DNA from 2 places in the Algibacter sp. L1A34 genome. Region 2 is predicted to be linked to the other one. Evidence: riboswitches for the same ligand, from Rfam matches in the RefSeq annotation. Region 2 holds a riboswitch; the other holds the start of a gene.
The links. Region 2 has a riboswitch for cobalamin ahead of GQR97_RS00565 (TonB-dependent receptor plug domain-containing protein). Riboswitches for the same ligand answer to the same signal wherever they lie in the genome.
Positions count from the first base shown of each region.

Region 1: it holds a riboswitch for cobalamin, as region 2 does, so the genes downstream of both, GQR97_RS17360 ((2Fe-2S) ferredoxin domain-containing protein) here and GQR97_RS00565 (TonB-dependent receptor plug domain-containing protein) in region 2, are expected to answer to the same signal.

Region 1 is NZ_CP047029.1:4,081,722-4,097,236, forward strand. Features, by position in the region: gene cobJ (precorrin-3B C(17)-methyltransferase) at 1-8, opposite strand, end outside; gene cobI (precorrin-2 C(20)-methyltransferase) at 5-715, opposite strand; gene GQR97_RS17350 (sirohydrochlorin chelatase) at 712-1,644, opposite strand; gene cobA (uroporphyrinogen-III C-methyltransferase) at 1,649-3,193, opposite strand; gene GQR97_RS17360 ((2Fe-2S) ferredoxin domain-containing protein) at 3,190-3,996, opposite strand; cobalamin riboswitch at 4,084-4,283, opposite strand; gene GQR97_RS17365 (AAA family ATPase) at 4,299-4,826, opposite strand; gene cbiB (adenosylcobinamide-phosphate synthase CbiB) at 4,819-5,760, opposite strand; gene GQR97_RS17375 (pyridoxal phosphate-dependent aminotransferase) at 5,751-6,758, opposite strand; gene GQR97_RS17380 (cobyric acid synthase) at 6,752-8,215, opposite strand; gene GQR97_RS17385 (patatin-like phospholipase family protein) at 8,524-9,291, shown strand; gene GQR97_RS17390 (MlaD family protein) at 9,410-10,402, opposite strand; gene GQR97_RS17395 (ABC transporter ATP-binding protein) at 10,551-11,306, opposite strand; gene GQR97_RS17400 (MlaE family ABC transporter permease) at 11,303-12,085, opposite strand; gene GQR97_RS17405 (hypothetical protein) at 12,266-13,921, opposite strand; gene GQR97_RS17410 (family 20 glycosylhydrolase) at 13,947-15,515, opposite strand, start outside.
Region 2 is NZ_CP047029.1:140,842-156,356, reverse strand. Features, by position in the region: gene GQR97_RS00605 (hypothetical protein) at 1-646, shown strand, start outside; gene eno (phosphopyruvate hydratase) at 849-2,141, opposite strand; gene GQR97_RS00595 (SHOCT domain-containing protein) at 2,565-3,407, shown strand; gene GQR97_RS00590 (acyl-CoA thioesterase) at 3,509-4,045, opposite strand; gene rmuC (DNA recombination protein RmuC) at 4,251-5,642, opposite strand; gene GQR97_RS00580 (ABC transporter ATP-binding protein) at 5,768-6,562, opposite strand; gene GQR97_RS00575 (FecCD family ABC transporter permease) at 6,587-7,612, opposite strand; gene GQR97_RS00570 (ABC transporter substrate-binding protein) at 7,644-8,786, opposite strand; cobalamin riboswitch at 9,002-9,219, shown strand; gene GQR97_RS00565 (TonB-dependent receptor plug domain-containing protein) at 9,302-11,098, shown strand; gene GQR97_RS00560 (YncE family protein) at 11,109-12,164, shown strand; gene GQR97_RS00555 (T9SS type A sorting domain-containing protein) at 12,285-13,256, shown strand; gene GQR97_RS00550 (S41 family peptidase) at 13,612-15,099, opposite strand; gene GQR97_RS00545 (RNA polymerase sigma factor) at 15,468-15,515, shown strand, end outside.

The DNA.
Region 1 (15,515 bases), 700 kb from region 2:
ATTTTCATGATGTGATTTTTTTAATAATGATAAGAGAAAAATAAGGGATCTCTCTTTTATTTGCAGTTGTCCAATGGGTTGAGATAAATTGTTGATCGGTTCCTAAACGTTCGGCATAAGTGATACTATGCCTTTCTGTATCGATTACTGATGTGATAATATCTATTACCGATATTATTTTCATTAATACTACGGTGTCAAAATTATCTATAGCTTCTTGTAATTCTGCTTTGGTTTGTACACGCGGAATAACCACTACTTTTTCATTTTGTAAGCACAAAGGTATTTTACTTTCTGAAGCTAAATGCAAGTATGAACTAATACCAGGAATTAAATCTATTGCCAATTCATGCTCTTGTATTTTTTCTAACAAATAAGAAAAAGAACTGTACGTACTAATATCGCCTTCACTAACTATAGCAATGGATAATCCTTTTTTATAATCACTTAAAATGTGTTGAAACGTTGTTTCGTAAATAACTTTCGCTTGCTCGCGTTCCAAATCCATTTTTAAGTAGAAGCCTTCTAGTTTTTCGGCTTTTAAATCATAATTATTTAAAATTGATAACGAATAACTTTCTTTCCTACCATCTTTAAATAAAGATCCTGGATAGTATATTTTATCTGCTTGCTGTAATGCTTTTAAGCCTTTTAAAGTAATTAAATCAGGATCACCAGGACCTAAAGAAATACCACAAATTTTTCCTGTCATCATATTCCTAACCCTTTTTTAATTTTAGTAAATACACTACTTTTTTGACCTACTTTTTCATCTTCTTCAAACAAAAGACCTTTTACGCCTAAATGATGCCCTATTTGTTCTTTTCCTATTTCAGATTCTAGACCTACAATTTGCTTACGATATTTACACATTTGGCAATTCATATTTGCCGTACCGTTAATAGCTTCATCTAAACGCTCATCAAAAGCTTTTAAAATGAACTCATCACTACCAAAAGCTTGGGTGTATACATGCTCTAAAGGAGAAGTTTCGCTAAAATCTCTTATTTGCTTGTAAATACGTTCTAAAAGAATACCTGTAAAAAAGAAAAACGGAATGGCAATCGTGCGTTTGAATTCCATTTTACTAGTAAGTTCTAAACTTTTAGTAACGCTTGGATACGCAGTACCACTGTATGAAACCGTTGTAAAACCAAAGCCCATCCCTTCGCCTAACATGCAGGCTAATTTGTGCACATCGGAATTGGCATCGGTATCGGTTGTTCCTCGACCTACAACCATTAAACAAACCTCTTTTCTGTCCATGGGTGAATGCTTACGTTCCTCTTCCAACACTCTTTTCTGAGCTAACTCTAGCAAAAAGGAATTTACACCAAGATGTTTTCCCATTTTAATGGTTAAATCTTTGTAATAGCTTTGTATGGTATTCATCTCGTAAGGAATATCATTCTTGGCATGAGAACCCGCAAAAAGTATAACAGGCAATGCATAAATTTCACGAATACCTTTTTGATACATACGTTCAACAGAAGCTTCATAAACTGGATGATTAAATTCTAAAAACCCATAATCTACTTCGTATTCTGTATACCTTGCTTGTAAAACTCTAACTAACTCTTTAAAAGAATCGGTTCCTGATTTGGTTCTACTACCATGTCCACAAAGTAAAATTCCTTTTTTCATTGTTTTATGTAATTGGTTCTGCCCCTATTAAAAATACTACAGGCATTTGTAGTTCTTGTTTTTTAACGTCATTTTCAATTCTCCCTAATGTTGATGATAATAACACCTCGTTTTGTCTTGATACATTAGAAATAGCACTAATAGGGATATCTGGGTTTTTACAAACCTTCAGTAGTTTAGGAATAATTTGGTCTAAACTTTTTAACCCCATATATAACGCCAATGTATTACCTGCGTTAAGCATTTCGGCTATACCTTTAAGCTGCGCTGTGGAATAATCGGCTGTATGAGCTGTACAAATTAAAACAGCATTAGATTGCCTTCTTTCTGTAATAGGGATATTAGCTGAACTGGCTGCTGCTAAAGCGGCAGAAATACCAGGAACAACTGTAAATGGTAGATTTTGCTTTGTTAAAAAACGAGCTTCTTCTGCTGCTCTACCATAAATATATGGATCGCCAGATTTTAAACGAACAACTCTTTCGCCTTGTTCGCAATGCGCTTTCATTAATATATTTATTTTATTTTGACGCGTTTCTTGATCTTCAATATCACCAAATTTCCTTCCTACGTAAATACGTTCAGCTTTTGTATTGATATTTAATATTTCATCTGAAATTAAATTATCATGTAATATAATTTCAGCATTTTCAATAGCTTCAAAAGCTTTTAATGTTAATAAATTTTTATTCCCAGGCCCTGCACCAATAATGCTTATTTCTGGTAAATACGTTTTTGTGAAAATCCATTCAGGATTAGAAAATTGATAAGTATAATTAAGTAATGATTTGGATTTAAAATTGTCTATAATCTTATAACGTTCTTCTGTTGTTGCCTCAAAAACAGGTGTAGGTAAGTTTAAATGAAATGCTGCATTTTCATAATACGCCCTTCTTTTTGGGTGTACATCTGCACAACCATTAATAACTTCTCCAAAACAGTTTTGTTTTAAAATAGCTTCAATTAAACCCACAGCATCTTTTTGATGAATAAGATTTACTGGTACATTTGGATTTTTTAATTGTTTTTTATTTGCTAGAAAGCGTCCTGGATGCCGTTTGCTTCCTATTAACCCTGCCAAACGCAAAATAGTTAAATTACTACCAAAATGCTGTTTCAATAAGTATTCTGCTTTTATTAACGCAGTACCTGAGGCTTTTTCTGGATAACAATCTATTGTTTCATCTATAAGACCATTGGTGTTTTGATACACAGATGTAGAGCTTACAAAAACAATTTTTATAGACTTAGGTGTATGCTTAATAATTTGTTCTATTTGAAGTGGATGTATCGTTTCAATATTTTCGATACGTTTTGGAGGAAAATTGATAATTAGTGTTGAAGCTCCGCTTATTAAAGCATCCCAATCTCCAATAATCTTATCGGACTCTATTTTTATTCTACTTACTTGAAACGAATATTTACTTAGTGATTTTAAATTATCCAGATCGGACGTGCTGCCACTAATTGAATACCCTTTTTTTTGAAGATCTAACGCTAGTGGTAAACCTAACCAGCCTAATCCTAAAATAGAGATATGCTTATTCATAACTGTGATAAATCTAAAGTTAGACGTTGCAACTGTATTTTTGTACAGTACTGCCAAGCTTCGGTATTTATAGAGTCAAATTCTATTCTACCTAAAGTTTTTCCGAATTTATTTTTAAAACGAATGCCTGTTTTTGTAGTTTCCTTTTGATAAAAATATTCTGTACTCGAAATTTTTAATTGTTGCAATTCCTTATTCTCTTTTGGAACAGCAGCAATAAAAAATTCTAAACAATCGGTTTTAGTTTGGAGTTCTAGCGTGAATTCTTTTGAATAGTTTACCGCGTTTATGTCTTTAAACGCTAAGTGAGGTTTATTAGGTAACTGAAGTGTTACACCTTCTGGTTTTTCTAGCAGAAATAAGAATAATGGATATAAATATTGATCGGAACTAAAGCCTCTTGTAATAAGGCAATCTCCCAATTCTTCATCGCTTTTAAATTCAAAAGGTTTTGGTTTTATAGGTGCTATTTCTTTATTAGAAACCTGTTCTTCCCAACCTTCTCGATACAACAGTTCGGTTTCTAAAGGACATTCATTCTGTATATGTCCTTTAACAATGTGGGTGATTTTTTCTGGTGTAAGTTCTTTATACCAAAATTCTCCAGGGTGTACAATACAAGTAGGTGCATCTTCACATCTACCATTACATCGTGTTTTAATGGTATGTGTATCATTCCAATTATCATTGTTACGTAAATAAGCTCTTGCAGCTCTTATAACTTTTTCTCCGCCTGCTTTTTGACAAGAACCACCGTCGCAAAAGAAAAAAGTATGTGTTGTATTGGCTATATTTTTCCCCATTAAATTAGTATGACTATTATGGGAAAAGCAGAGAAGAAAGCCAAAAAATATGGCAATCAAACACATCAACTTTTATCCCGAAAGTTTAAATTAGGTTTTACTTTAGGCAGGTCTTCTGACTCACTCTACTTTTAACGCCTTCCCGTTCCTAAGAACAGTGACTTCTAGATGTTAAAAGCTTTTTTAGAGCTTACAGCTGCGGGAACAGTTTTGGATTCTCACCAAATTCCCTTTTAATTCGATATTCTTAATTAAAAGAATAAGAAACCTTAAGCAATACAAATGTATAGCTAATTTTTGAATTATAGTATCGATTCTGTAATGAATTTTGCCCTTTTTTGAGGAGAAGCTTTAGGTAAAATTATAATTTCAAAACCTTTGTTTTTGTACTGTTCTAAAAGTACTTTTTCTAATTTCAAACAGTAATCAAACTCTTGTAACCTTTGTCCGTCTTGACAATAAATATCAAACCAAGTTGGTGCAAAAAAAACGGTGTTATGGTAAGTGTCTTGATAAGGAAAATCTTGTAAGTAATGAGGAATGGTTTTATTTTCTAAAACTAAATAAGCTTCTAAATCTAATAACGATCTGTCGCAAACTTGAGCTTTACTAGTTAATAATTCTTGACTCGTTACATTGAAAACAAGATCGGAAAAACGATTAATATCACCCCAAGGCACACCGTTTCTATTATTCTGTTGTTCCTCTAGAATAATTTTTCTAGACACTTCATCCATACAAGGAATCGTGTTTTTTAGAAGATTTATGGTCGTCGTTTTCCCAGTGCCTGGAGCTCCTGTAATAATATATTTTTTTTGAAGACTATGCATATTGAAACAGTAATATAACGCCAATAATAATGAAACAAAATAGTATACTTACTTTATAATTAATATGTGTAACTATTTTAATTTCTTCATGTTTTATGTCTCGGTTATTGTTTCCTATAAAAGGTTTTTCTACCAGTTTTCTATGATAATAATTTGGTCCTCCAAACTGGCAATCTAAAATATATGCTAAAGCTGCTTCTGGATAACCTGCATTCGGACTACTGTGTTTACTGCCTTCTTTAAAAACAAACCGCAAACCGCTTAATTTAAATTGAACAAATAACAATAATATAGCAGTAATTCGAGCAGGAATATAATTAACTACATCGTCCAATTTTGCGGCAAATTTACCGAACCATATATAACGATCGTTTTTATACCCAACCATGGAATCGAAGGTGTTTATCATTTTATAAGCCATTGCTCCTGGAACACCCAAAATTAAAAAATAAAAAAGTGGCGCAATAACACCGTCACTTAAATTTTCCGACATCGTTTCAAAAGTTGCTACTCTAATTTGTTGTTCGCTCAAGTTATTAGTCTCACGCCCCACAATCCAAGATAAACGCTTACGTCCAGCATCCAACCCTTCCTTTTTTAAAGTACTAAACACAGCTAAACCTTCCTTTATCAACGTTTTATTTGCCAAACAATAAAACAACATAAGTGTTGAAAAGACAATAGCTGAAATTTGAAAATTGGAAGCATTTAACCATCTAATAATTAGATAGGGCACAATAAAAGAAAAACTAACCAATACGATAACTAATAAAGCACCTTTTAAGAACTTATAACGACCTTTATTAAGCCATTTTTCACCTAAAGAAATACTATTACCAAACGCGACAATAAGATGTGGCATTTTTATGGGGTCTCCTAAAATTAAATCAAAAGTAAAGGCAAAAATTAAAATGTAAATATGGTTTAATCCCATGCTTTTAAAGCTTTAATTAAAATGTTATTTGCTTCTTTACTTTGTGTCGAAAGTCGAATAAATTCCCCGTCTATTTTTTTAAAATTTGTAGCATCGCGAACTAGAATTTGATGTTCTTCTATTAAATAGTGTTTTAATTCTTTAGCCGATTTATGTAACAATTCAACTAAAAAATAAGACGTATTACTTTCAATAACCTTAAAACCATTTAACTGTGCCACTTGCTGTTTAAAAACAGTTGTTTCCTCTAATAATTCTGAAGCATTAAATTGAAGTGCATCATAGTTTTCCAAAATGAATTCACCAGCTTTTATAGCCAATAAATTCACACTCCAAGGCATTTTTAAACTTAAAAGTTTTACTATGTTTGAAGCATTAGAAACTACATACCCCAAACGCAATCCAGGAATGGTAAATGTTTTGGTTAAGGAACGAACAATTATTAAATTACTGTACTTTGCCGTTAATGACACAATGGATTCAATACGCGTTGTAAACTCAATATATGCTTCATCAATAACAAATGTAGTCTCTGGTTTTTGCTGAAAAAGAAATTCTAATTCATCTTTAGAAAAAACGTTCCCGTTTGGATTATTAGGATTACATATAAATACAAGGTCTGCATTAGTCTTTTTTAGTTCGGTTGAAGCAATTAACTCGTAATTTAAATGAAAGATTTTACAAGCATCTTCGTATTCTGCAAACGTAGGTGCTACTATAGCTGCTCTCTTATTAGAGAATAATTGAGCTATTAGATAAAATGCCTCTGTTGCTCCGTTGGTAAACAAAAATTGTTCACTATTTAGTTGAAATTTTTTAGCCGCTAATACATTCAATTCACTTGCGGAAGGAGAGGGATAACTTTGAATTTGATTAACACATTTTGAAACCACGTCAAGCAATACTTTAGGGCATCCTTTATAGTATACATTCGAACTAAAGTTGTGTTTAATTTCGCCCTCAATTAAATGAAGATCATCTCCGTGGCCATTTAACATTGTTGTGCGCTGTTTTTTAAAATGGTTTCCATATCTAAATTTTCATTTATCCAATCGGCTAATTTATCAAATTGTTCCGCTTTAAAAAGTATGTAATTTTTTGCTTGGACTTCAGGGAATTTTAATTGTAATAATTCTGTTACGACATCTTGATTATCAAAAATACCATGAAGGTAAGTGCCCCAACTTTTATCGCCATCAAAATAACCTTCCTCCTTCTCGTCTATAAGATTTAAATATTTGTTTTTAGGCACACTAGTTTCACCCATATGAATTTCGTACCCTACACAAGGTGCCTTGAAGTTTTTAAACTTAAAATTACGTTGTATCGTTTGCTTTGTTTGAGAAAGCTCTGTCTCAATATCAAACAATCCCAAACCTGCTTCTAGTTTAACATTGCTTTCTACAGAAAATGGATCTGTAATAAATTTGCCCAACATTTGGTAACCGCCACATATTCCTATAATTGGAATTTGTGAATATTTATTTTTAATCACAGAATCCAAACCCTCCTTTTTTAAAGCAACTAAATCTTCAATGGTGTTTTTGGTGCCCGGAATAATAATAACATCGGCTTTATTAAGTTCTTCGGAATCTCTTGTAAAATAAAGGTTGATAAGTGATTCCTGCTCTAAAGCTTGAAAATCTGTATAATTAGACATGTAATGAAGTTTTACTACGGCAATGTTTAATTTACCTTCGATAGCTGTTGTTGCCCTAAGGTTCAATGCTACAGAGTCTTCTTCTTCAATAATAATATCTTTTGCGTAGGGCAAAACCCCCAAAACAGGAAGACCTGTAAGTTTTTCTAATGTCTTTTTTCCTTCAACAAATAAAGAAGCATCTCCTCTAAATTTATTAATAATAATACCTTTAACAAGTTTACGTTCCCAATCTTCTAGCAAAGCAATAGTACCATAAACACTACCAAATATACCTCCTTTATCAATATCTCCCACTAAATAAACACAAGCGTTAGCAGCTTCTGCCATTCGCATGTTTACAATATCTCTATGCTTTAAATTAAGTTCGCTAATACTACCGGCACCTTCCATAACAACAGGATTGTGCTTTGATACTAGTTTCTTGAAAGACGCTTTAGCTTCTTCAAAAAGATGTTTTTTATTATCACCTAAAAAATATTCTTTAGCGGTTTGATCTCCTATTGGTTTTCCATGCAAAACAATTTGTGATTTATTTACAGATGACGGTTTCAATAAAATAGGATTCATTTCTACCGTTGGCGGAATACCACAAGCTTCTGCTTGCACTGCCTGCGCTCTTCCAATCTCAAGATTATCAAGTGTAGAAAAACTATTTAAAGACATATTTTGTGCTTTAAATGGAGCAGGATTATATCCTTTTTGTTTAAGCCATCTGCAAATTCCTGTTGTTATCCAACTTTTACCAACATCGGAACCTGTACCAACTAACATGATAGGTTTTAGGTTTTGCATTTAAAATTTGTTTATTTTAAATACAAAAATATCGAATAATATAGACTTTAATATCGGGTTGATGATAAAGTTTATTGAAATATACACCTTGCTTTTGTTTAAGTAAAACCAACTTGTAAAAGACTTTGAATTTAATACCTTTGTTTTAAGATTAGTAGTTTATATTTTTTATGGAAGACGAATATAAATATTGACACTAAAACTACTAGAAGTAAATCCGTTAGTTTCAAATATTTATGTTACGCTTACAACTTGAATTTAGACAACACCTAACATATTTATAATTTAATAAAACAGTGATTACGCAAATGAATACAGGATTAGTCTTATCTGGCGGCGGTGCACGCGGTATTGCACATATAGGTGTAATAAAAGCACTAGAGGAACACAATATAAATATCACTCATATTTCAGGAACAAGTTCTGGAGCTTTAGTAGGCGTTTTATTTGCTGCTGGCCATTCTTGGGTTACTATCTTAGAATTCTTTAAAGCAGTGCCTTTATTTGAGTACAAACGGTATGCATACAACAAACCTGGTTTTATAGATACCAATAAATTTTATAAAGACTTTTTGCCTTTCTTTAGTAAAGATGATTTTACAAGTTTAAAAAAACAGCTTTATATTCCGGCTACCAATCTTATTGAAGGCAAAGAAGTAGTCTTTAATAGTGGGGAACTTATAAAACCAGTATTAGCTTCTGCTGCGTTCCCAGGATTATTTACACCAGTAATTATTGACAATGTGCCCTATATAGATGGTGGTGTTTTAAATAACTTCCCAATAGAACCTATTAAAAAAAAATGTACTAAGACGATAGGCGTTTATGTAAACCCATTACAAGAGGTTTCTGCTAATGAGATAAAACATTCTTATCAAGTAGCCAATAGAGCTTATGATATTAGTTTTGGAAATCGCTGTGAAAACAAGTTTAAAGATGTCGACATTTTAATAGCCCCAAAGGAACTCGAAAAATTTGGAATGTTTAATCTAAAGAATATAGATGCTATTTTTGAAATTGGCTATCAAGCAGCTATAAAAACATTAAGTAATTATAACAACAACTCTTTAGGATGAATACCCAAATTTAAATTTAAACAACCTCCTCTTTATCTAAATACACCTTATTAACTTTCTCCATTGAAGACCTATAAAATCACTATCCTTTCTTCGAGTTATTGTATTTTACTTAATTTTATTCTTTGTTTAATTTTGCCTGTTTTTTCGCAGCACGTTCTTGTTTTTTAAAATAACTTCGGAAGAAAAAATTATGCTTAAGAGCTTCCATATTTTCATTGAACTTTTGGGAAGCTCCCTTTATTTCCAGCATAGTTGAATCTATTGTTTTGGGCAAGATTTCATTTTTTGTAAGATAATTGAAGGTGCTTTCTTTTGCATTTATTCTAGAAACCATAAGCTCTAGTTGTTGCGATGTTTCTAAAATAGTTGTGCTTGATTGTTTTATATTATTAACCGTTTCTTGGACTTGATTACCCACAAGAGTATCATTTAATAAAATACCTACAGCACTTTGTTCCATATCTATTTTGGAAAACTTATAGTTTAAAGAACTCAGTAATTGATTGGTACCACTTGTAGTTTGTTTTAGATTAACTAACGTAGCTCGAATATCTTGGGCTAGTAATGAATCGGTAATTAAAGTCCCTAAAACGCCTTCTCCTTTCAAAATCTTATTTGTTATTTTTAATAAATCTGCCGTTAACAATGCGGCATTTTCATTGGTTACGTTAAGTGTTGAAAACATATCATCTGCACCAATCTTGCTAAACGAAGTAATTGTATCTGTAGAAATAACCCTTTGTAAATTCTCTTTACCCGGAATAATATTAATAACCATACTTCCAACCAACCCATCTGATCCAATACTAGCAATTGCATCTTTTTTTATGAAGGCTCCTGTTTTTTCTTCAATCATCATTTGTACAACAATTTTCTTATTGGTTATCATTTCAATATTGCTGACAGTACCTACATTTATTCCAGAATAGCGCACATTATTACCCAATTGAAGCCCATTCACATTATGAAATACGGCATACAGTTCTATATTGTTACTAAAAACATGTTGTCTATTACCAATAAAGTAGAGTGTCACTAATAGAATGAGTGTACCAATGACTACAAATAAGCCAACGCGGGTTTTATGAGAAGCTGATTTTTTCATCATAATAAAGTATTTTTTTGAATGCCTAATAACTGATTAAAAAATTATTAAATAGCATTTTATGTGTTCATTTTTTTTACTTGTTAAAGTAGCCTCCTTTTAATTGTTAAACTTCGATTTCAAACTTTTAGTTATAGATATTTCATAAAGTTTAATCTTTAAAAAAGGCTTTAACTTTCGGGTCTTCTGAAATAGAAAGCTCTTTATAAGTTCCTTCCGCATAATTAATTCCATCTACCAGTAAAATCATTCGGTTACTGATTACTCGTGCACAATCCAAATCGTGTGTGATAATAAGCGAAGATGTATTATATGTTGTTTGAACAGTTCTCATTAAATGAATAATTTCCTTTGCTGTTATTGGGTCAAGACCTGTGGTAGGCTCATCATATAAAATAATCTTTGGCTTTAAAATTAAAGCCCTTGCTAAAGCTACCCGTCTCTGCATTCCTCCAGAAAGTTCTACTGGCATTAAATCTATTGTGTGTGCTAATCCAACATTTTCCAAAGCTTCTAAAACCAATTCTTCTGTTGTTCGAGAAGCATCTACCCTATCCCGGTTTCTACGCAAAGGAAATTCTAAATTTTCTCGAACCGTCATAGAATCATACAATGCACTTCCTTGAAATAAAAATCCAATTTCTGTTCTAAGCACATCGAACTCTTTTCGGCCTAGCTTCATAATATCTTCACCTTTAATAGTAATACTTCCATGATCGGCTTCTAGCAACCCAACTAAGGTTTTTATCATAACTGATTTACCAGAACCCGATTTACCCATTACTACAAGGTTTTCACCTTTAAACAATTTTAAGTTAAAACCATTGAGTACGTGATTATCTCCAAAGCTTTTATGAAGATCTTTGATTTCTAAAATGGGCTGTATATCTTCTTTTGTTTCTATCATATTTTAAAAAAAATATCTGTAATAAATACAGCTACAAAATCAATAACAAAGAGCAGCATAGATGTGTAAACTACAGCAGTATTAGATGCTTCTCCAACTCCTACGGTTCCTTTTGAGCAATTATACCCTTTATAACACCCTACCAAACCAATTGCAAAGCCAAAGAAAAAGGACTTTACAGTAGCCGGAAGAACATCACTAAACTCTAAAGCGTCAAACACATTATTAAAATATAATAAGTACGATACTTCTCCTTTTAAATTCTCAATAAGTGCAGATCCAAATAAGGCTATAGCATCTCCCATAAGTATAAGTAGCGGAAGCATTAATGTAGTAGCCAATATGCGTGTAACTACCAAATACTTAAATGGGTTGGTTCCTGATACCTCCATCGCGTCTATTTGCTCCGTTACTTTCATTGAACCAAGCTCTGCGCCAATTCCAGAACCAATTCTTCCAGCACATATTAAGGCAAAAATAACTGGACCTATCTCTCTAACAATTGAAAGACTAACCATTGATGGCATCCAAGAGGTAGCGCCAAATTGAGAAAGTGTAGGTCTAGACTGTAATGTAAATACTAATCCTAAAATAAAACCAGTAACACCTACCAACGCAAAAGAACGGTTCCCTATTTGGTAACACTGCCTTAATAGTTCTTTCCATTCAAACGGAGATGTAAACATCTCTCTGAAAAAACGAATTGAAAAATAGGTTATATCACCCACTTCTTCAAAAAAGAGTTTGGTTCTTATTACTATAGAGTTTGTTCCGTTCAAAATGCATCAATTATCCGAAGTTAAAATTAAGATAATTTTTACCAACGGTAAATGATCTTAGTCAGTTGTACAGCCTAATTAATATCATAGCATTAGCTATAATATTTAGTAAAACACCTTCATTTAATTAAGAAAAACTGGAAGTAATTCTATTATTATCACATAAAAAAACTAATTATTCTATCTTAATTTATCCACTTTAGCACCTGCATTATTTGCTATATGCCTCTTGTAATCTTCTGTATAAAGCGTTGCTATTGTACTATACGCCTTGGCTAGTTTATTATAGTTTCTCCAAGCTTTATCATAAGCTTTAATCCACTTTTTAACATCCTTTGTATTTCCATTATCATCTGCATACTTCATATACACAAGTGCTCTATATATTTTATATAGTTTTAATCCATATTCAGAAGATCCTATAGCATGGTTTTTAGTTTCTTCATTTGGCCAATCAATTGATTTAGCCAGTTTAACTATTTCTTTCCATTTTACTATGGATTCATCTTTTTGAGCTAAGTTTCTCTTTTGCTCTAAATCTCCTTTTACTACCATTGGCCAAGCAATACCTTGATCTCTTGTCCACCACGGGTTCATATCTCTATACGTACTATTTCTACCTCTAACTACCGCTTCCGCAGAAAGCAAACACAACTTTCTAAATTTAGCAACATCTTCGTCTTCTAAATGTAAACGCTCCGTAGCATATCTATTAAAAATAAATTCCTCGGTTTTATCTGTATTTTGACCCCATTGTGCCATAACCCATGAGTTCAAATCACACCACATTTCATCTTTAACATACGGACCATCCCATCCGCCTCCACGAGACCATGTCCAAACACCTGCATATAATTCTGGTTTAGTATCTACAAACTCTTGAATACTATTTATACGTTCTTCGGGCATTCTAGCATGTTCTTCAAAACCATCTATAACACCATTAGCAATGTAATTCGGGTATGCCCCTTTTCCTTCATATTCACGAGCAGATTGCACCTCGATGATTTGACGGTGACGCCCTTGACCAATAACTTTACTAAAAGAATTTGATCTATGGAAATCACCTTCACAATGTTTTATACTGATAATTAAATTTTTATGAGGTTCTACGGCATTACTCACTTCCATATAGTCATCTAACTTGGTATCAAAAGCACCCCAAGTTCTAAAAATTAATTGCTTGTCTCTTTTTACACAAATTTCTTCTCGTAGTATATTGATTAAAGGAGAAATTGTTTTTTCAGGATTTTTTTTATCTTCTATTGCCCCTAAATGATATGGAGCATCGTGTAAATACGTTTCTCCAATTCGAACAACTAAACCATCAAGATCCGGAAACTGATCAAACATTTCATTAATTTGAGCACGGATTAATTTTTCTGTTAAAGGATCGTTAGGATTCCCAAACGTTTTTTCAATGCCATATTTTGCAATTAATCGCTTAGGGAATAAAACAAGATCGGACATGGCGTAAATAGCCATATCTTCAGCTTTACACGCTGCATGCATTTTCTTTATTTGTGCTGCTTTAGCATCTACCCATTTACGATCTTCTGTACCTTTTGGTAAGATATCCTTGTCTACTGATTCCCAATTAATGGCTAATGCAGGAGATTCAAACAGAAAATACACTTTGCCGTTATACCCCATTTCCTTTATTACAGCAGGATCATTATATTTAGAATCGTATGGTGTTTCACCAGGGTTATGGTGAACCATATCTAAAATCAAAGGGTTGTCTTTGTTATTTTGAGCTCCAACATTTACACTTAAAACACTTACAAGTACTAAAAATGTAAAAATGCTATGTTTACTTAAATTTAATGCTTTCATATTCCTTTTCTACTATTATTTCTAATTAAAAACGTGTTACTAAACTATTGATTGGCGTTAATTCTTCACCTTGCAAGGCATATTTAACCTCAATAACTCTTGGTTTATCGCTTGGTCTATATTTAATAGTTATAGGATGTAAACCTTGTTTTAAAGCGACTTTTCCATAACTTTTTTTAGGTCCGTGCCATCCGCTATTATCAACAATAACATCTTCACCTAAAAACAATAAATCACCACCATCGGAGCGTGTTTCAAACTCATAAACACCATCTTTTTCAGCATTAAAATAACCTTGATAAACCACAGCAAAATTCTTTTCATCTTTTAAATCGCCCAAAGCAATACCTTCTACTTTTGTGAAATTCGGCGTTGTAGGTGTTTTAATATCTTTTTCCTTTTTGAATTTCCCTTTAACCACCCATTGTTTTAATCCTTTTTCTTGAGCTGTTACATCCACAGATTCTATATAGTTTTTGTGAATTACTTTTGTAGATTTTAAGTCGTTATAGAGTTCTCCTCTATAAGCACGTGCTTTAATTTCAATGGTATCATTCACAACGAAAGGCGCTTCATATTTTAAAGACGCTTTGGTTGGCACCGCACCGTCAATTGTATAGTATATTTCTGTTCCCTCTAACTCGTAGGCTAAACTTAAACTCACCGAAGTTTCTTCAACAAAAGCAATCTCCTTATCTAAACCTTCAACTGCAGGCACGTAATAATACACACCTAAAGCATCCAGCCTGTCGTATTGTTTTTCAACATTGCTATTAAAAACTTCAAAATTTTTGTTTTCTTTAGACGCCCAAGCATTTTCTGCTACGGCTAACATTCTTGGAAATGCTTGATATTGTAAACGTTTGTAATTCGGAATTCTTTCCGACCATAAATTGGCTTGAATCCCTAATACATTAGCTTCTTCTTCTGCTGTAAAATCTGCAGGAATGGGCTCGTAATTATAAACACCTTTTAAAGTCGTTCCTTCATTTAAGTAATCGAAATAATAAGCAGCCGTTGTAGTTACTACAACTTTATTTCCATTTTCTGCTGCAATTTTAGGAGCATTAGGCGCCCAATTTCTCCACCACATAATGTTGGCACTTTTGGTTAAACCTCCAGTCACAATTTCATCCCAACCCATAAATTTCTTTCCTTTAGATTTCAAAAATTGCTCTATATCTCTGTTGAAATGAGACTGTAATTCGTGCTCGTCTTTTAAATTATTGTCTTTAATTGCTTTTTGACAATGTGGGCAAACTTTCCAAGATGCAATATTGACCTCATCACCACCAATATGAACATATTCTGCAGGGAATAACTCCACCACTTCATCTAAAATATTTTTCATAAACTCGTAAGTCGTTTCCTTTCCTAAACACGTTGGGTATGTAAACACAGTATCCCAACCCGATTCACCATTACAAGATAAAAATGGATAATTATCGATGGCCGATTTAAAATGCCCTGGCATATCAATTTCTGGAATTACGGTAATACATCTATCATCTGCATACGCCACAATGTCTTTAATTTGTTCTTGAGTAAAGAAACCTCCATATTTTCGTTCTCCATCAATGGTCTTAAAGTTAGA
Region 2 (15,515 bases):
GAGGGGTTTGGTTATTACAGATAAGCCGATGGTAGCTGTTTTTTCAAAATTAAAATTAAATAAATCAGGTAGTTTTACTACTGGTTTTTGGGGAGGGATGGCTTTTTCAAATGAAAGTGACGGAACATCTTATAAAGAAATAAATTACTATGCTCAATATGCTAAAAACGGTTTATCTATAGGTATATGGGATTTATTTAACACACGTAGTGTAGCAGTTCCAGATGTGTGGAATTATGATAAAAACACAACAACGCATTTAATTGATTTAAGAACGTCTTATCAATTTGATGATAACTTCCCATTACGTTTAGAAGCTGATGTATTATTATACGGTAGTGGAGATTCTCAACTTAATAGCGATGGAGATAGAGATCAACGTTATTCTACTTACGTAGAAGCATCTTACCCTATAATTCGCGATACTAAAGTTAATTTAAAAGGTTTTGTAGGAGCAGGTTTCTCTTTTGATGGTGATACTCATTTATATGGTGATGGCGATCAAAACTTCGATTTGGTTAATGTTGGTTTAACAGCAACTAAAATACTTAAGTTTTCAGATTTAAGTTTCCCTGTGTCTGCAACAACCATGTGGAATCCTTCATTAAGAATAGCTAGAGTGCAGTTAGCAATTAGCTTATTTTAAATAATATATTTATATAGCGAAAGCTGCTTCCCTTTGACTTTTATTTTATGTTAAGGGGGAAGTAGCTTTTTTTTTATAGATAAATTTTATTCTTTTAATATTTAAAAAGTATGATTTATCTTTTTCAAAAGAAAATATAAATCATTAAAAAAAGCCCTTATTAAGGGCTTTTTTTAATTCTGTGTTGTTATTTTATTTATCTCTATTGTAGTAATCCAGCGTTTTTAAAAGCTTTAATTCCTGCAAAATTTGAAGCACTTCCTAATTCATTTTCAATTCGCATAAGTTGATTGAATTTTTCTATACGTTCACCACGGCAACCACTACCAGTTTTTAAATGTCCAGCATTAATACCAACCGTTAAATCTGCAATAAAACTATCTACAGTTTCACCACTTCTGTGAGAAACAAAACAATTATAAGAGTTTTTATTGGCAAGTTCTATGGTTTCTAGTGTTTCTGTTACAGTTCCTATTTGGTTAAGTTTAATTAAAATTGAATTTGCAACACCTTTACTAATACCTTCTGCTAGAATAGATTTATTTGTGCAGAACAAATCGTCACCTACAACTTCAATTTTTTTACCAATAGTATCTGTCATGTTTTTCCAGCCTTCCCAATCATTTTCAGATAAACCATCTTCTAATAGAACAATAGGGTATTGGTTTACCCAGCTTTCCCATAGCTTAATCATGTCGTCACTTGAAACTAGTTTTTGAGAACTTTTAAAAAATTTATACTTGCCATCTTCCCACATTTCACTTGTTGCAGGGTCTACACAAATGCCAACATCTTTTCCTGGTGTGTAACCTGCTTTGGTAATACCTTCTAAAATCATTTCAACAGCCTGTTCGTTCGATTTTAAATCGGGAGCAAAACCACCTTCATCTCCAACACCAGTACTAAAGCCTTTAGATTTTAATACTGTTTTTAACGAATGAAAAACTTCTTCACCCATTCTTATAGATTCTTTAAAGGATGGCGCATTGTGAGGCGCAATCATAAATTCTTGAAAATCTATCGTATTGTCAGCATGTCTTCCACCGTTAATAACATTCATACAAGGCACAGGCATAACGTGAGCATTGCTACCTCCTAAATATTGGTATAGTGGCATGCGTGAACTTAATGCCTTGGCACGTGCAAAAGCCATAGAAACACCAAGTATGGCATTGGCACCTAATTTCGATTTATTCTTTGTGCCATCTAGGTCTATTAAAAAATAATCTAATTCACGTTGGTTTATAAAATGTTTGTTTTCAATAGCTTTGGCTATTACGGTGTTTACGTTATTAACCGCTTTTAATACGCCTTTACCTCCATATCGATTTTTATCACCATCCCTTAACTCTGTAGCTTCTCGTTCTCCTGTCGATGCTCCGCTCGGCACCATGGCTCTCGCGATTGTTCCATCTTCTAATCTTAAGTTTACTTCTACTGTGGGGTTTCCTCTTGAATCGAGTATTTCGATTGCTTCAACTTTTTGAATTTTCATAACCTAAATGTGTTATATTTAAATTTATTGTTTTATTAAAATTAATTGATTTCGAGAAGAGTTTTCTTATCGTTACATGGAGCGATATAAACAGGAAATCGGCTTAATTCTTTAATCTAAGATATTAATCAAAGTTAATAATTTTCTATTGAAAAAATGAAGGTTAACTTATTTAAAAACAGTTTATTGGTGGTTGAAAGTAAAGTAAATAATGACCAAATAATTTGGCTTAATTAACCTTTTTTTAACGGCGGCTTCATGAGAAAGTAATAAGTAATTCTTCGGAAAGAATATTCATTCAAAAATAATGTGAAATATATGCTAAACTTCTGTGTAAAAGATGGTTATTCATATTTCTATAGTCTACCTTTGCGGCAAAATTGTTAGGTTAACATTTTTAACTAAAAAAAGAAAGATATAATTATGAATGCAATATTTACAGATGCTAGTTTTCAGAATATGACGAATGTAGCAAACCGTTATGGTGTAAGTGTTAATGCTGTTACAGATTTAACGCAAGCACTTATGAGAAGTAATGGTACAATGGCCCAATTTAATATTTCCGAGCTTGGTGGCGGAGGTCAGTGGATGCAAGGTGGCATGACTATGGTTGGCGATATGTTTAACAACCAACTTAAATCTACTGTAGATGGGTTGTGCAACGAGTTATCAAACTTAATAAATCAAGGAGGAATACAATATAAACCTTTACCGAAAACACAAAACCAAAACGGATTTCAATCAGGATCTGGGAACTGGTGGGGAGATTTAGGTTTTCCTAATTCTACAGGTAGTCAAAACGGAACGAGTTATGCTATTTTTTCTAACATTGGGCGTTTAGCGATTCAACAGAATGGAAAAGTAACCGTATTTGATACGCTTGATAACCATATAGGTGGTGTAGGGCAACAACAAGGTGGGAATTATTCAGTTACATTTACAAGCCAATATGGTACGGTAGATTTAAATACTTTGCCTATTGTTTCGGGTGGAGAAAATAAACCTAAACCACAACAGCCAGAACAAGTTAATAATAATAATAATAATAATAATGCAATGCAGAATCAGCCAGAACCAATAATTATGGAACAGGCTCCTGTAAACACTAATGACAATAACAATAATTCGAACACTAATAATAACAATAGTGCTTTGGAGGAAGATATTTTTATGAAAATAGAAAAGTTAGCTAATTTAAAAAACAAGGATATTCTTTCAGTAGATGAGTTTGAAAAGAAGAAAGCTGAATTATTAAGCAGATTATAATATTACCTGCTATTTATTTAAAAGTTCAATTAACTAAACTTAGTTAATTGAACTTTTTTTTTGAATAAATTCTGAGAAATATATCAGGAATCCGATCAGATTTAAAACGTAATCTTTGCATTTTGAGTTTTTACAAATTCTAAATGGTCTGCAATTATAAATTCCGATGATTTAAAATTATTACTTCTAGAACGCGATTGTTCTTGTCTTTTCATACTTCTAGCAAAACGACGCACACTTTGCTCATCATCTAAAATAATTCCTGGAACCGCAGCGTTATTTCCTTTTTCATCTTTTGCAACCATTGTAAAATAGCTTGAATTGCAATGTTTTGTTAATCCAGATTGAATATTTTCCGATTCTACACGAACACCAACAACCATAGACGTTCTTCCTGTATAGTTTATAGAAGCTTTAAGAGTAACAAGTTCTCCAACATCAATAGGGTTTAAAAAATCTACTTTATTAACAGAGGCTGTAACGCAATAATTACGTGAATGTTTTGATGCGCATGCAAATGCAATTTGATCCATTAAATTAAGAATATAACCACCATGAATTTTTCCACTAAAATTGGAATTCGATGGTAACATAAGGTGAGATATTGATATTTGCGAGTCTTTTGGATGTTTAAACATAAAATGTATGGCCTTAAATTATAATTAGTAGCATTTAAATATATTCTAAAATATGAATATATAAAATGTATTTCCTAAATGTATTTAATTTTTAGGAAGTTTTAAGGAAAGAGACTTTTAAAAAATTGTTTTCGCAATGTATTGATTTTTATAATGCTAAAATTTCAGGTTTTAATTACACTTAAAATAAAGATATAGAATAGTATTAAAGTAATTCATCTTCTTGAGCGCGTTTAATAATAGCTTCAGGTAAAGCCTTTTTCGCTTTTGCTCCCATTTTTTTAAGTTTTTCTACGCTAGTAATTATGTTTCCTCGGCCGTCAACAAGTTTATTCATCGCAGATGAATAGTCGGTTTTTGCAGCATCAATTTTCTTTCCAACGTTGGTTAAATCCTTTATCAAACCTTCAAATTTATCATAAAGAGCTCCAGCTTGTCGTGCAATTTCGATAGCATTTTGTTGTTGTTTTTCATTGTTCCACATACTATCAATAGTTCGAAGCGTTGCCAATAGGGTGGAAGGCGTAACAATAACAATGTTTTTCTCGAAAGCCTTGTTGTAAATAGAGTTATCTTCATTTACAACAACGGCAAAAGCAGGTTCTATTGGGATAAAAAGCAATACAAAATCGGGAGATTCTATATCATACAAATCTTGATAATTTTTATCAGAAAGTTGATCTATATGGCGTTTAATCGAGTTAATGTGCGCTTTTAAAAACTGCGGTTGGTCTTCAAGTTCAGCATTAACAAAACGTTCGTAATCGGTTAAGGATACTTTACTGTCAATAATCATCTTTTTGCCGTCGGGCAAGTTCAAAACCACATCGGGTAACACGCGAGAGCCATCTTCTAGAGTAAAACTTTGCTGTACAAAATATTCGCGATCTTTCTCTAATCCCGATTTTTCCAGAACGCGCTCCAAAACCAATTCACCCCAATTTCCTTGCATTTTGCTATCTCCTTTTAGCGCACGCGTTAGGTTAGTTGTTTCTTTGGTCATTTGTTGGTTCAAATCTTTTAAGCCTAACAATTGCTCTTTTAAAGCAGAATGCATACTAATACTTTCCTTTTGGGTTAAATCGACTTTTTGCTCAAAAACTTTAATTTTTTCTTGAAGCGGATTTAAGATATTAGTGATGTTTTCTTTATTCTGAAGGGTGAATTTCTCCGATTTTTCATCTAGGATTTTCGTTGCAAGAAGCTCAAAATCTTTGCGTAGTTGCTCTTGGCGTTCTTCCAGTTCGGCATCGCGTTTTAGGTTTAAAGCTTGCAGGTTTTCGAATTCTGTGTTTCTACGAGCTAATTCAGCATTTAAAAAATCTTTTTCACGACGGATATTTTCGCGGTCGTTTTCAATTTTTGAAATGGTTTCTTTTAATTCCGATACTTGAGTCGTGTTAATGTTGTTTTGTTTCTCGCTTTCGCTTTGTGTGTATTGCTTAAAATCGTCGAATTGTTGTTGCAAATTACTATTGCGTTCTTCGAGTGTACTGTTTTCGCTTTTACTTTTAAGTTTAGTGAAAAGCATGCCTAAATAACCACCAATGGTAGCAGAAATTAGGATGGCGAGTATGAGAATTATGTTTTCGTTCATTGTGAAAAAGGTATATATTCAAAGATAATTTTTTTAGTTTGAAGATTGAAAATAAAAAAGAATGTCCTCTAAACTTAATTTTGAATTTTTATTTAGTGAAAACAAATATTTCAACTAAAACATATTTACTTCTCCACCCTAAAACTTCCAGTTTCCTTATCAAACCTTATTAAATCTTTTGGAAAAAGTGATTCAAAAACACCTTGCTGTATAAGTTTACACGGTTGATCGGAAACTACGGTTCCGGCATTCATTACAATTAAAGTATCGCAAAGTTGGATGGCTAAATCTATTTCATGTGAAGAAAATAGAATAGTCTTACCTGTTTCTTTAGCTAATTTTTGGAGTAATTTCAGAATATAGGCCTTGTGATACATATCTAGATGAGACGTTGGTTCATCTAGAATAATTAAATCGGTATCTTGAGCCAAGGCGCGAGCAATCATAACTTTTTGTAGTTGACCATCGCTTAATTCGAAGCATTTTTTATGTTGTAAATCTTCTATATTAGTTTGAAGAATAGCATTTTTTACAATGGTTGTATCGTGTTTCGATAAATTACCAACCCAATTGGTATATGGCTGTCTGCCTAAAGCAATAAGTTCAAAAACCGATAAATTTCTGGAAGCTATTTTTTCGGTTAAAACCAAGCTTAATACTTTTGCTAAATCTAAAGGGTTATAATTTAAAATTGATTTTTCATTAATAAAAACAGTGCCAGATAGTGATTTTTGAACGTTTGTTAATGTTCGTAAAAGTGTCGATTTCCCGATACCATTGGCACCTACAAGCCCAATTAATTCTCCTTTTTTTAATTCAATATTAATTTGAGAAGCCACAACCGTTTTAGCCTTTTTGGAAGCATAACCAATAGATAAATCTTCGGTTTTTAAAATGATATGTGTGGTCTTGTTGTTCATGCTATTTTCTATCCTTTTTATTTATTAAAATACCATTCCACGTTTTCTAACCAATAGCCAAATAACTACAGGAGCACCAATTAAAGCCGTAATGGCATTAATAGGTAAAGTGTAATCGCTATTTGGTAGCTGAGCAATACTGTCGCAAATGAGCATAACAATACCGCCAAGTAGAAATACGGCTGGTAATAATATTTTATGATTTGAGGTGTTGAAAATCTGACGTGTTAAATGCGGAATAGCCAACCCAATAAAAGCAATTGGCCCTGTAAAAGCGGTAATGGTTCCAGCAAGTAAACTCGTGGCAATAATGATTATTAATCGGCTTTTCTTAATATCTAAGCCCAAACTTTTGGCATAATTTTCACCTAAAAGTAAGGTGTTTAGTGATTTAATGGAAAACATACTTGCCAGAATCCCTATGGTATAAATTAATAAAAGGATACCGAGATCGTTCCATGATAAATTTCCTAAACTACCAAAGCCCCAAAATACATATTGTTGTAATTGTTCTGCCGATCCAAAATAAGACAGTACACTAACAATTGCCGCTGTAATACTCGCAAACATAAGGCCAATAATAAGTATAGCCATGGTGTCTCGAACTCTAATGGAAACCATTAAAACGGCTAGTAACACCAAAAAACTACCTAAACTTGCGGCAATTACAATACCCCATTTTGAAACAAAAAGGGACGCGAAAACACCTCCAAACAAGCCCGAGCCTAAAATAACGATTGCAACGCCCAAACTAGCACCAGAACTTATACCGAGCACAAAAGGACCAGCTAATGGGTTTCTAAATAATGTTTGCATTAATAAGCCTGAAATACCTAAACCCGAGCCTACAATTATGGCGGTTATAGCTTTTGGTAAGCGGTAATTTATAATAATATGTTGCCAACTTTCGTGTTCTACGTTGCTGTTTATTAAACTATTAAAAATGGCTTTAAATGGAATAGAAACAGACCCCAAACTAATATTCATGAAAAAACAGAACACTAAAGTAAGTGTTAAGGCTAGAAAAGAATATTTGTAAGTTTTGCTCATTTTTTGTTTTTAAAACTAATAGATTTTGTTTTTATTCTAAACGTTCAAAAAAGTAAAGATTATAATCTGGCAGTAATTCGGGATGGCAAATTTTTATTAAATCTTTGAGTACTAAATCTGGGCGACTCATGCCTAATTCAAAATATAAAACACCGCCAGTATCTCCTGTTGTATTATTAAAAGAATAGATGTTTTTATCTTTAAAGGCTTTAAATTCTGCATTATGTGCACTCGCATTTTTTAGTTTTTCTAAACTTGAGTAATTAGATGGACTTAACCAAATGTCGGCATTTTGAGCCTTCATAAAAACCGATTCAAAATTAAGTTGTAAACTTCCTGTGCCTTTAGAGTCGTTCCATAAGTAACTTGTGTTGGCGTCTCTTAATAATTGCGCTTCGGTACTTGTTCCATTGGGTAAGTACCAAATATCATTATGCATAGCTCCACTTAGGACAGTTGGTTTGTTCTTTACGTTTTTCGCTATTTTTTTAGCATTTAAGTATTCTTTTTCAATGGTGTTAAAGATAGAATCGGCTTCTTTTTCTTTGTTATATAGTACGCCAAAAAATTTAATCCATTCAGCTTTTGCAAGCGGAGAAGTCTCTACCCAATCTCCATTGTAAATTACAGGGATTCCTGCTTTTTCAATAAGGTCTAAAGATTTGTTGTTACCGTCAATTCCAAAACCAACAACTAAATCTGGATCCAATTCTAAAAGGACTTCGGTGTTTATACCTTCATTTTTACCAAGTTCTCTAATGTCTCCATTATCAACTCTAGATCTTATTTTTTTTGAAGAAATATACTTTGTACCAGGGAAACCAACTAAAGTTTGTTCTACTCCTAAAAGCTCTAAAGCCGGAAGGTGTGTAGTAGATGTTACTACAATTTTTTTTATTGGTAAAGAAATAGTGTTATCTGCTTGTTTATTATCTCCATAATTAGCTAAAACGTATCTAAAACTACTTTCAGCATTTGGCCATGGTGTTTTAATTTCTAAAGTTTTGTACATGCCTAAATCTTTTATTGAAAAACCTTTGGCGTATTTTAGCTTTATTTCTTTTCCTGTAGTAATATTATTCGTTGTTTCTTTTTCTTTTTTACAAGAAATAAAGCTTATTAAAATAAAAAACAGAGAGAAGGATAAATACTTTTTTTGTAACAATAGTGACATTTAGATAGATTAAGTTTTTTAAATTTATACAAAATTTCTATTATGAGAAACGGTTCAAATTTAACACTATATATAGTAGGAGGTATTATAATATTACATTTTTTAATTGGTTTTATATATCTTGTTTATAAATTGAATAAGAAAAAATGAATTTGATTAGTTTGCATTTAAAAAAGAATCTATTTTTGTAAAGAATTTGGTTTGACCATTATTTGTATCCTAAAACAAGTTAAGGATTACAGATATATCAATTAAAAGGGAATCTAGTTAAAATCTAGGACTGTTCCCGCAACTGTACGTTTTTATCGAAATATTTCGGTACTTACTTATTTATTAAGGTGTTATTAACTCAAAAAAACCACTGGTGGTAAAACTGGGAAGGTAAGATAACATAAAACAAGTCAGGAGACCTGCCATTTTCATCATCTAAAAATAACTCTCGGGTAAAGAGTTTCAAAGATTTATGAAACAGGTTTTTACTTTATTATTTTTTAAGTTTTGGCGTTTGTATCAGTATGCAAGCACAGATTAATACTGTCCAAAAATTAGATGCTGTAATTTTAAGTGATAGCAAGTTAAAGAACTATGCTTCAGGCATAAAAATAGAAAAACTTACAGATTCTGTTTTAAGCAAAAATGCGATGTCATTAACAAATTTACTCGCGTTTAATTCTAATATTTATTTTAAAGAAAATGGTGCAGGTATGGTGTCGTCGCCTTCATTTAGAGGGACAACAGCATCGCAAACAGCCGTTATTTGGAATGGTATTAATATTAATTCACAACTAAACGGCCAAACGGACTTTAATACCGTAAATACTTCAAACTATAGTTCTATAGATATTAGAAGTGGTGGTGGTAGTGTGCAGTATGGCAGCGGTTCTATTGGAGGTAGTATTCATCTAAATAATGATTTAAATTTTAGTGATCATTTTAATACTACTATTAAAACAGGCTACGGAAGCTTTAATTCTAAAAATTTAGGTTTTAATTCTTCTTTCGGAAGTGAGCTATGGACAGCTAATGTTGGAGTAACTTATGTGGATTCCGATAACGATTATAAATATCTTGGAACGGATGAGGTTAACGAGAATGGCGAGTTCAATAATTTAAACATGAACGTGAATTTGGGTGTTTTTATTTCCGATAAGGATATTTTAAAATTATACCATCAAAGTTATATTGGCGAGCGTAATTTTTCGGGCACTTTAATAGGACCCTCTAGAAGTAAATACGAGGACGAAAATTTTAGAACCATGCTAGAATGGTCACGAATTTCCGGGGAATTTAGTTCAAAAGTTAAAGTGGTTCATTTGCACGAAATGTTTAAATATTTTGAAAATAAAGACAAAGATAATTACAGTTTAGGAAAAGTAAATACGTTATTAATTAATCATAATTTTAATGTGCGTTTTAATGAGAAACTTCAATTTAAAACCATTTTAGAATATTCAAATTCAATAGGAAACGGAGATAGTTTTGAGGAGCCGGTAAGAAACGCATTTTCTGCAACAGCGTTACTTAATCACAAACCTAATAACTTATTAAGTTATGGCATTAACCTAAGACAAGATTTTACAACAGGAGGTGAGAGACCCTTTGTATTTTCAGTTGATGCGGGTTTTGATTTATTTGAACATTATCAGATTCAAATAAACGGTTCTAAAAACTACCGTATTCCTACTTTTAACGATTTGTATTGGCAACCAGGTGGTAATTTAGATTTGGTTCCAGAATCGTCTTACCAAATAGATTTAGGGCAAAACTTTAATTACCCTAATTTTAATGTAAAACTTAATGGTTATTATATTAATACAAAAGATATGATACAATGGCAGCCTGATACTTCGAATGTGTGGTCTCCAATAAATATTGGCGAGGTATCCAATTATGGGGTGGAGTTAGAAGTTAAATCGCATTACAATATTAACGAGCATCAATTTAATGTCTCCGGACATTACTCTTACACCGTTTCTGAAGATTTAGAAACCAATAAACAACTTATTTATGTGCCGTTTCATAAAGGAAATTTAGCCTTGGCCTACAATTATAAGGCTGTTACAGTGTTTTATCAGCACATGTTTAATGGAGATGTTTTTACTACAGCAGATAATCTAGAAGGACGTTTTACTTCTTTAAACGGTTATGATGTGGGGAATATGGGGTGTAATTATACTTTTTTTAAGAACACAAAAAACGAACTAGAAACAGGGATTACTCTGCAAAATATATTTAATGAAGTTTACGAAAACGTAGCTTTTAGGCCTATGCCGAATAGAAATTTTAATATTCAAATCAACTATAAATTCTAATAAATCAAAAATGAAGAAAATTATTTTATCAGTTTTATCAGTATCACTTTTAGTTTTTTCGTGTTCTAATAATGATGATGATGACACTCAATTACCACTAGGCGATTATGATAATGGTATTTTAGTTAGTGCGGAAGGTGGTCAGTCAGCATCTGTATCTTATATTTCAGATGATTACATGGCAGTAGAAAATGAAATTTATTACAATGTAAATACAGAGATTTTAGGTGTGTATTTACAATCTATTGGTTTTAATGGCGATTTAGCTTACATAATTTCTGATACCGCTAACACTATTATCGTAGTAAATAGATATACGTTTATAAAACAAGCTGAAATTTCAACAGGATTATTAACTCCAAGATACATTACTTTTTTAAACGGTAAAGGGTATGTAACAAACTGGGGAGATGGAACTGATACTACAGATGATTTTATTGCAGAAATAGATTTAAATACGAACACAGTAACGGGCACTATAGCTATAGCTGAAGGTCCAGAACAAATATTAGCTAAAGGTGATAATTTATATATATCGCATAAAGGTGGTTATAATATTAATAACATTGTTTCGGTAATTGATACTACGGACGACAGTATTGAAACCATTACAGTTAATGATGCTCCAGATGAAATGGCTTTCGATTCTAATGGGAATTTAGTTGTTTTATGTAGTGGTGATAACAGAGATTGGGCAGCTAATTATGTAGAAACAGCAGCGTCTATTACACGAATAAATACAACTACAGATACTGTTATTGAAACACTTGAGTTTGCAGCAGGTTTACACCCAAGCCAAATGGCACATGATGATGACGAGGTTTATTACGCTATGAATAATAAAATATACGAGTTGGATGATGATGAGTCTACTTTACCAACAACGTCTATTTTGGAAATAGCCGATATTTATCTTTACGGGCTTTCTGTTAATGATGATAAGGTTTATGTAACGAACGCAAGTTTTACGGCACAAAGTGAGTTGTTAATTTACGATTTAGATAGCTCTGCTTTAATTCATACTTTTAATGTTGGTAGTGGAGCTTCTAAAATCTATTTTAACTAATAAAACAGTTATATTGGCTTTGGTACTTTCTAATGTATTAGTAGATTTTTAGAGAAAAACGATAAGATATTAAGAACAGTTACCTTGTTTAGCTATTTTTTATACCCAATTTAAGAAATCATGAAACAAAATTACTTTTTTGCAGTACTTTTTTCACTAGTAAATCTCGCTATTTATGGGCAGTCTTACGCGCCAAGTGCAAGTGCAGATGGCACAACAGCTATCCATAGAGATTCTGATGTTTTTAAATCTTGGGCCACTGGAGTTACTGTAGTTCGAGGCCCTCAAAATATTACAAATCCAACAGGGGATTTAGCGAATTTTGGAGTTCCAGAAAATGCAATCGATAAATCTAATGATCAAATAGTAAGCCTTGGTGATGGCGGAACAGCCATTTTAACTTTCAGTATTCCAATAGTTAATAACGCTGGTTTCGATTTTGCAGTTTTTGAGAACAGTTTTGATGGTCTTTTTTTAGAATTAGGTTTTGTTGAAGTAAGTTCCGATGGTGTAACCTTTTTTAGGTTTCCATCGCATAGCCAGACTCAAACAGAAACTCAAGTTGCTAGTTTTGGTAATCTTGACGCTACTTATATTAATAATTTAGCAGGTAAGTACAGAGGTAGTTATGGAACACCTTTCGATTTAGATGATATTACTGATAATATTTTATTAGATAAGAGTGCTATTACGCACGTAAAAATTATTGATGTTATTGGCACAATAGATCCTACATATGCAACATATGATAGTTACGGAAACATTGTTAACGATCCATACGCAACACCATTTGGCTCTTCTGGTTTCGATTTAGATGCTGTTGGTGTTATTAACGAAGCTACAGGATTAAGTTTGGATGCCGTAAATAAGGCAAATGCACTGTCATTATATCCTAATCCTGCTGTATCTAAACTGTATGTTTCAAGAGCAGGAACTATAGCCATTTATTCGATTACGGGAAGTTTAGTTCTAAAGCAGTTGGTAAGTAATAAGGATACTCCAGTTTCAATAGATAGATTAAAACCTGGTGTTTATATAGTGAAATTAACAACTGAAGTTGGTTTGTTTACTCAGAAACTAATAAAGAAATAAATAGAAAACGTAATGTGTTTTTATATGAAGAAATGCCACCAATTATGGTGGCATTTTTTATGTTGTTGAGTTTTGTATTAAATCGCAATACCAAATGCCGTACAAACAGAATCGTCATCGGTTTTTTGTGCATCATATTCGCGATATCCCTTTTCGTTAATGGTAAATGAAATAGGTTTTTTGAAGATAGAACCATCGAAAGAAAACGTTTGTAACTCGCTATGTTCTCTACAAGGGGCAACGCCTTTTGGTAAGCTGTCTATAAAATTTTAATCTATAATAGTTCCTGCAAAATCGGTGTAAAAATATTTGGAATTGGGTCTAGCACAAAAGTTTTAAAACCTAAATCTAAAACTTATTTGGTGTTAGATAAAAAATCGGCATTAATATACATTTCGTTTTCGAACTTATTATTGGTGTATGGTGTTTCTAAACGTGTTGAGTTGTTACTTTGTTTAGTAGTAGTGCTTCTACCAGAAATACCTCTAATATTATCTAAAGCTGCTTTTAAAATAGCTTCGTTTTCGTCACCAAATGGCAAGGTGTTGTTCCAATAATCGTATTCGTTTATTTCGGTAACGTTTGGTTCAAAACCATCGGCATAATCACTTTCTCCATTTTTATTGAATATTTTAAACACAATAGGCTGTAAAGCATTTAAATGCGTTGAATTTGCTGAGTTTCTAGATAAAAAGTCAGAATCTGGAGAATCATACAATGTAATAGAACCTACATTTTTTCCATAAGTTGTAGTTCCTATAAGTTTTACAGGAATATATGGTGATAATCCGTTTATAATCATTTCACTAGCCGATGCCGTGTTACCAGACGTTAACACATATAATTGATTTATTGTACTTAGGCGGTTAATAGCTTCTGTTCCCGTTTTTTCACTATTGCTATTATACACATTTAGAGTGTTTGTAAAGTTGTAATAGTCATTTTCGCCCTGTTGTTTGCTGTTGAAAACTAATTCAGCGAAACGTCCTGTTTCTGCATTAGCATAAATCATACTGGCTAAATAGGCAGATGTTTCTACAGATCCACCACCATTAAGCCTTAAATCTAAAACAAGTTCACTTATATTTTCATTTTTAAAGAAACCAAAAGCATCGTTTAGTTCATCGTTGTATGAAGATCGGAAACCATTATATAATAAATAGCCTACTTTTTTTCCGTCGATATCAGAAAATACTTTTGTAAAATACACTGGGTTTTCTGAGACTACGGTTGCGGTAATGGTTTTGTCTTCTATAGCTGTTAGCATTCCGTCACTTTCTGATACAAAAGATAAGGTGACCTGATCTTGATATAAGCCACTTATTGCAGAATTGTAATTTGTCGCTGTTAAAACGGTACCATTAATGGCGTTTATAATATCGCCACGTTTAATGTTGGCTGCACTAGCTGGAGAATCGTCGGCAACGTGGCGTACATATATAATAACATCGTCATCGGTATTTATTCGAACACCTTCAAAACGTAAACCAAAAGATGTGGTTATACCTTGAAATGCTTTTTCTTGCTCAATATAATCTTCTATAAACCATGAAAAACGATCTATTACATCGGTTTGATATATAAGACTGTTAAATAAATTTTCTGGAGTAGAATATTCATTTAAGTAAGCTGTATAACTTTCGTTATTATCGTCTTTAGAGTCGTCTAGATCTGGAACTTCTGCTTGCCAGTTGTACCAAGAATTCATTGCTTTCCATACAAAATCGTTTATTTCTTCTGTTTTTTCGTTTTCAGAGACAATAATATCATCTTCATCTTTAAAGCAACTTGTTGCAGCTAAGGATATTAATGTAAGAAGTAGTAAGGCTTTTATGTTTTTCATGTCTTATTAATTAGTAGAGCTTGTATTTTGAAACTCTAAATTTAGGTACATTATTGTGTAATAAAAAATATTGTTACGGTTTAAAAATCAAACATTATGCCGCGTTTAACGATATTGTTTTTAGTTTAGACTGTTTTTGGAGGCAGACCTTACGTAAGGGATAGCAGCGGATAGCCCACAGTAAGCCCGATGATAATCGGGATTGCGAGGACTTGGAGCGTATAGCCCGACCATTTGTAGCTTTAGCGGAAAAGGGTTACGCCCAAATTATTTTAAAAAAATATTTTTATTCGATGTAACAAATGAGAAATGTGGTCGTCGTAACTTAAATAGCCGTAACCAAGCTGTTTTAATAAAACCAATTCAAAATGACTCAAACGGAGTTTTTAAATGTTGTAATGCCTTTTAAGGATAAA